DNA from 3 places in the Microbacterium sp. 22195 genome. Region 3 is predicted to be linked to each of the others. Evidence: predicted binding sites of a transcription regulator. Region 3 holds the regulator's gene; each other region holds the start of a gene.
The links. Region 3 encodes HrcA, which represses chaperone genes, less so after heat shock. Its sites were predicted from a motif close to TTNGCACTCGNNNNNNNCGAGTGCNAA; they were not measured.

Region 1 (2,262 bases), 1.2 Mb from region 3:
ACGGTGTGCAGCGGGCTCACGGCGCCCATCGTGATGCCGTGGCCGTCCTGTGCCACGACGATGAGGATGACCGCGGCGATCGGGATCATCCAGAACGACTCCAGCGTGAGGCCGCTGACCGCGTCGACCGATGGACCGATCTTCTTCTTGACCAGCCCGTACAGGCCGAACGACGCCGTCAGCGACAGGGCGATCCACGGGAAGGCGCCGTAGGCGACGATGATCACGCCCACCGCGACCGCAGCGATGCCGATCGCGACCCACTGCGCCATCCTGATGCGCTCGTGCAGCACCAGCACGCCCAGCAGCACCGTGAAAATCGGGTTGATGAAGTAGCCCAGGCTCGTCTCGACCACGTGCCCGCTCATGGCGGCGATCACGAAGACCTGCCAGTTGATGTAGATCAGGGCACCGGCCAGCGCTGTGAGCGCCAGCAGCTTGGGCTGGCGCCAGATGATGCGCAGCTTCTCCCATCCGCGGGTCACGGCCAGCAGCAGGATGCAGAACACCAGCGTGAGCAGCAGCCGCCATGCGACGACCTCGAATGGGCCGGTCGGTTCGAGCAGGAGGAAGTACAGCGGGAAGACGCCCCAGAGCAGGTACGCCCCGATCGTGTACAGCGTCCCCGCGCTCTTCGTGCTCACCGATCAAGCCTAGTGGCGCCTGGAACGACGAAGGGCCCGGATGCCATGCATCCGGGCCCTGGAGAACGTCAGCGTCAGCGGACGACGACCGCGAGGACGTCGCGAGCCGAGAGCACGAGGTACTCGTCGGTGCCGAACTTGACCTCGGTGCCGCCGTACTTGCTGTAGAGCACGCGGTCGCCAACGGCGACGTCGAGCGGAACGCGGTTGCCGTTGTCGTCGATGCGGCCGGGGCCCACAGCCACGACCTGGCCCTCCTGGGGCTTCTCCTTGGCGGTGTCGGGGATGACCAGACCGCTTGCGGTGGTCTGCTCTGCCTCGACCTGCTGGATGACGATGCGGTCCTCGAGCGGCTTGATGGAAACCGACACGGTGTACCTCTTCTTTCGTGACTGAGATCAGAAGACTGTTAGCACTCTCATGCCGAGGGTGCTAACTCCAGTGTATGCCGACGGCTGGCACTCATGCAATGCGAGTGCCAATCGGGCGGGCCGGGACGCACGACCGTAGGCTGGTCGGGTGGAGATGTCCGAGCTGACCGCCCTGCTCACCCGCGACGGCCTCGCGCTGCTCGACGAGGTCGGGCCGGTCGAGTCGTCCGGCGACGTCGCGCGCGCCGTGTCACGGCTGCGCGCGGCCGGCCACTCCCCCGAGCTCGTGTCGGCCGTGGTCGGGCAGGCGCACCTGCGGGTGAAGGCGGCGGCGAAGTTCGGCGAGTTCGCGGAGCGGATGCTGTTCACCCGGGCAGGCCTCGAGCAGGCCACGCGGCTCAACGTCGCCACGCTGCACGCCGTGCGGATGCGACGGGCAGGCATCACCGCGGTCACCGATCTGGGCTGCGGCATCGGCGGCGACAGCCTCGCCTTCGCCGGTGCGGGCCTGACCGTGACTGCCGTGGACGCCGACGCCGTCACAGCCGGGATCGCCGCGTACAACCTCGCGCCGTTCGGAGCGGATGCCGAGGTGCGGACTGGTCTCGCGGAGGACAACGTGCCCGCCGACGGCGCGGTGTGGCTGGACCCCGCCCGACGCACCGCCGGGCACGGCGAGACGCGCCGGCTGTCGGCATCCGACTGGTCACCGTCTCTGGACTGGTGCTTCGAGGTCGCACGCAGCCACCCGACCGGGATCAAGCTCGGCCCGGGGCTGGACCGCGACCTCATCCCCGACGACGTCGAGGCGCAGTGGGTCAGCGCCGACGGCAGCGTGGTCGAGCTGGTGCTGTGGAGCGGCGCGCTCGCTCGCGACGACATCCGCCGCTCGGCGCTGATCGTCGCCGGCGGGCAGACCCACGAGCTGACCGCGGAGTCGGATGCCGAGGACGTGCCGGTCCGCGAGCTCGGCGCATTCGTGCACGAGCCCGACGGGGCCGTGATCCGTGCGCGGCTGATCGGCGACGCGGCACGGATGCTGGATGCCGGGATGCTCGACGAGCAGATCGCCTACCTCACCGGAGACGCCGCTGTGACGAGCCCGTTCGTGCAGTCGTTCCGGGTGCGAGAGACCATGCCCGTGCATCCGAAGACCATCAACGCGGCGCTCAGGGCGAACGACATCGGGCGACTCGAGATCAAGAAGCGCGGCATGGACATCGACCCGGCGGTGTTCCGGAAGAAGC
Region 2 (2,262 bases), on a different contig from region 3:
GAAGCCCGGAGCCTTGACGGCGACGGACTTGAAGATGCCGCGGATCTTGTTCAGCACCAGCGTCGCGAGAGCCTCGCCCTCGACGTCCTCGGCGATGATGACGAGCTCCTTGCCGTCCTGGATCACCTTGTCGACGACCGGCAGCAGGTCCTTGATGTTGCCGATCTTCTGGTTGGCGATGAGGATGTACGGGTCCTCGAAGACGGCCTCCTGGCGCTCCGGGTCCGTGACGAAGTAGGGGTTCAGGTAGCCCTTGTCGAAGCGCATGCCCTCGGTGAGCTCGAGCTCGGTGCCGAAGGTCTGCGACTCCTCGACGGTGACGACGCCCTCCTTGCCGACCTTGTCGATCGCCTCGGCGATGAGAGCGCCGATCTCGGGGTCCGCGGCGGAGATCGACGCGGTGGCGGCGATCTGCTCCTTGGACTCGATCTCCTTGGCGTGCTCGAGCAGGTCGGCGGTGATGGCCGCGACAGCCTTCTCGATGCCCTTCTTCAGGCTGATCGGGTCGGCGCCGGCTGCGACGTTGCGCAGACCCTCGCGGACCAGTGCCTGGGCGAGGACGGTCGCGGTGGTGGTTCCGTCGCCCGCGACGTCGTCGGTCTTCTTGGCGACCTCCTTGACGAGCTCCGCACCGATCTTCTCGTACGGGTCGTCGAGCTCGATCTCCTTGGCGATGGAGACGCCGTCGTTCGTGATCGTGGGGGCGCCCCACTTCTTCTCCAGCACGACGTTGCGACCGCGCGGGCCGAGGGTCACCTTGACGGCGTCGGCCAGGATGTTCAGGCCGCGCTCGAGGCCGCGGCGGGCCTCCTCATCGAAAGCGATGATCTTTGCCATGAGTCTTTCGTCCCTCCCGGACGTAGGCGATGTTGTTAGCACTCAGGGTGATCGAGTGCTAACACTCAGTCTGGCACTCGACCCATGAGAGTGCAAGCCGCGCGGATGCCGCGTTCGCCGAGCGCGGATCGGGTCCCGGGGTCAGCCCGCGGGGTCAGCCCGCGGGGGTCTTCTCCCCGCTGCCGGGCGCGGGGCTCGTCGTGCCGACGTGGTCCATGCCGATCACCACGGTCAGCTGCGGCGAGCCGTCGCCGCTGACCGACTGGTAGTGGTCGCTCTGCTCGGTCTTCGCGCCGCCGAGGACCTCCGCGACGCCGAGCGCGGCGGACTCGTCAGCCTTCTTCACATAGAACACGGTCGTCTGATCGAACTTCGTGGTGGAGCCGTCGCTGCCGAACACGGCATCCGCCGCCCAGCCCTGATCGATCAGCTTCTGCCGCACCTGGGCGACCACACCGGTCTCCGGCGTCGCGTTGAGGATGAGCACCTGGTAAGAGGTGTCGATCTCGGCCAGCACGCCGGGCGTCTGGGGGGCTGCGGGCTCGGCCGTGCCGAACAGGTCGATGCGCCCCATCAGCACCATCGAGACGAAGATCCCGATGACGATGAGCACCAGCGCGACCGCCGCCGACCACAGCAGGGCGATGGGTCCGTTGATGCCCGGCTGCTCGGCGCGGTGCGCGCCGACGCGTCCGGAGGTGCGGGGGATGTCGTCGAATCGGTCGTGGGGGGACTTTGACACCCCCCGATGCTATCGGCCGAACCCCGGGAAACCGCTGGAGCGGTCGGCTCAGCCGGCGAATCCGCGCATGCGCGCCGTGCGCTGCCGGCCGCGGGCGTCCCTCAGCCTCCGCAGGCGGCGCACCAGCAGAGGGTCGAACTCCAGGGCCTCCTCGGTGTCGATCAGGCGCCCGAGCAGCTGGTAGTAGCGCGCCGGGCTCATGCCCAGCTGCGCGCGGATCGTCTCCTCCTTCATGCCGCCGTGCCGCGGCCACGCCGCTTCCAGCGTCAGGATCGCGCGGTCGCGATCGGAGAGTTCACCCAGCATGGCATCAGGCTACGCGCGATCGGGCCCGACGCCCGCGCGCCACTCCCACCAGCGCCCCAGAGGATCGGCTTCCGCGACCTGATCGCCGTCCAGACCCACCGCGAAGGCGCCGTCGGCACCCGACCAGCCCTCATGCAGGCGCACCGGATCGATCGTCACCCAGCGGGCGCCGGACGAGCGGATGCCGCTGATCAGCGCCTGCCGCGCTTCTCGCGGCAGATACACCAGCACACCGGGAGTGGTGATCACGAGCGTCGCCTGCCGCGGCGCGGATGCCACGAGCTCGCCCAGCCGCTGCGCGGCATCGCCTGCGATGAGCAGCGGCGGGTCGGCCGCGACGATGTCGGCGGCGGCGGCGATGCGCTCGGCGCGCTCGT
Region 3 (2,262 bases):
GCGCACCAGCGCATCCTCACCGCGCTCCCGGCGCGACCGCGGCCGGGCCGAGCGGCCGCCTCCGCCTGCGGCTCCGAAGAAGGTCTCGAAGATGTCGCCGAAGCCGCCGAAACCGCCGAAGCCGGCGCCGTTCTCGTCGCCGCCCATGTCGTAGCGGCGGCGCGACTCCTCGTCGCCGAGCACGTCGTAGGCGTGCGTGACGAGCTTGAACCGCTCGGACGCCTCCTCACCCGGGTTCACGTCCGGGTGCAGTTGCCTGGCGAGCTTGCGGTACGCCTTCTTGATCTCGTCCTGAGTGGCGTCCCGGGACACCCCGAGGACTTCGTAGTGGTCCGCCACGATCACCTTTCTGACACCGGGGTCACCGGGTCGTTCCGTCTTCTTCGAGCATGCGCGACAGGTAGCGCGCCACGGCACGGGCCGCCGCGAGGTTGCTCGGATAGTCCATGCGCGTCGGCCCCATCACGCCGACCCGCGCCGTGCCGCCGGGGGCGGCGTAGTTGCTGGCCACGATGGAGGCCTCGCCCAGCCCGAACGGCGCGTTCTCCGTGCCGATGCTGGTCGCCAGGCCGTGCTCGTCCGTGACCATCTCGCTCATCAGGCGCAGCAGCGTCACCTGCTCCTCGATGGCTTCGAGCAGCGGATGGATGCTGCCGCGGAAGTCCTGCTCGCGGCGCGCGAGCGTCGCGGCACCCGCCATCACGAGCCGCTCCTGCCTGAACTCGGCGAGCTCCTCCGAGATCACCGCGGCCAGCGTGATCAGCGCGGGCTGCAGGCGCGGGGCCGCCACCGTCTGATCGGGCTGTCCGACGGACTGCATCCGATCGGTCGCCTCGCTGACCGCGCGGCCGGTGATGAGGGATGCCAGCTGGGCGCGCAGCACCGCCACGTCGGCGTCGTCCAGGTCGATCGGCAGAGGCGCGATGCGCTGCGACACCCCGCCTGCATCGGTGACGAGCACCACGAGCATCCGGTTCGGCGCGAGCGCGACCAGCTCGATGTGCGTGATGCTGGCGCGTGCGAATGACGGGTACTGGGCGAGCGCGACCTGCCCGGTCAGCTGGGTGAGCACCCGCACGGTGCGCGCCATCAGATCGTCGAGGTCGGCGGGGTCGGCCAGGAACGTCTCGATCGCGTTGCGCTGCCCCGTGGAGAGCGGGCGCACCTGGGCCAGGTGGTTCACGAACAGCCGGTAGCCCTTGTCCGTCGGCACGCGGCCCGACGAGGTGTGCGGCGCGACGATGAGGTCCTCGTCCTCCAGCAGCGCCATGTCGTTGCGGATCGTGGCGGCGGAGACCCCGAAGGCGTGCCGTTCGACGATCGACTTGCTGCCGACGGGCTCGTGGGTCGCGACATAGTCCTGCACGATCGCGCGAAGGACTTCGAGTCCTCGTTCTGTGACCATCATCCCTCCCGCTGGCACTCCTGCCTATCGAGTGCCAATCCTACTCTGTCGGAACGGCGCGGTCCCCGGAGGCGGTCCGGCTACTCCGTGAGGGCCCGCACCACGGCATCCGCCAGCAGGCGTCCGCGCAGGGTCAGCCGCACCCGCCGATCGCGCAGAGCGGATGCCGCATCGACGAGTCCGTCGGAGATGAGCTCGGCGACACGCTCGCGGTGCGTCTCCGCGATGTCGTCGATCGGCAGCCCCTCGGCCAGGCGGCTCTGCAGCAGCACGCGCTCCAGCGTGCGCGCCTGCTGATCGGGCTGCTCGCGTCCGGCCGCAGGGGACTCCCCCAGCGCCAGCCGCTGCGCGTACGCAGCCGGGTGCTTGACGTTCCACCAGCGCAGACCCGCGACGTGACTGTGCGCACCGGGCCCGAAGCCCCACCAGTCGGAGCCGCGCCAGTAGGCGAGGTTGTGGCGGGAGGCGTTCTCCGGCCGGCGGGCCCAGTTGCTGACCTCGTACCAGGCGAACCCGGCATCCGACAGCCGCCGGTCGGCGAGCTCGTACATGTCGGCCTGCAGGTCGTCGTCCGGGGCGGGCACCTCACCGCGACGGATCTGCCGCGCCAGCTTCGTGCCGTCCTCGATGATCAGCGCGTAGGCCGAGATGTGGTCCGGCGCGAGTTCGAGAGCCGTGTCCAGCGATCGCTCCCAGTCGGACAGCGACTCGCCTGGCGCCCCGTAGATGAGATCGACGCTGACGTCGAGCCCGGCCTCCCGTGCCGCGCACACCGCGGTCGCCACGTTCTCGGGATCGTGCGTGCGGTCCAGCGCCGCGAGCACGTGCGGCACGGCGGACTGCATGCCGATGGAGAG

Region 1: a site for HrcA is predicted at 1,100-1,126, ahead of groES (co-chaperone GroES). Genes of this name have one in related genera too.
Region 2: a site for HrcA is predicted at 873-899, ahead of groL (chaperonin GroEL). Genes of this name have one in related genera too.

What each region holds. Positions count from the first base shown of each region.
Region 1 covers NZ_JBQEPE010000001.1:1,423,658-1,425,919, forward strand. The annotation lists gene rarD (EamA family transporter RarD) at 1-644, opposite strand, end outside; gene groES (co-chaperone GroES) at 719-1,015, opposite strand; gene ACTJJ4_RS06915 (THUMP-like domain-containing protein) at 1,164-2,262, shown strand, end outside.
Region 2 covers NZ_JBQEPE010000005.1:264,281-266,542, forward strand. The annotation lists gene groL (chaperonin GroEL) at 1-837, opposite strand, end outside; gene ACTJJ4_RS15440 (LytR C-terminal domain-containing protein) at 992-1,579, opposite strand; gene ACTJJ4_RS15445 (DUF3263 domain-containing protein) at 1,628-1,885, opposite strand; gene ACTJJ4_RS15450 (DUF2332 family protein) at 1,895-2,262, opposite strand, start outside.
Region 3 covers NZ_JBQEPE010000001.1:245,753-248,014, reverse strand. The annotation lists gene dnaJ (molecular chaperone DnaJ) at 1-339, opposite strand, end outside; gene hrcA (heat-inducible transcriptional repressor HrcA) at 362-1,405, opposite strand; gene hemW (radical SAM family heme chaperone HemW) at 1,486-2,262, opposite strand, start outside.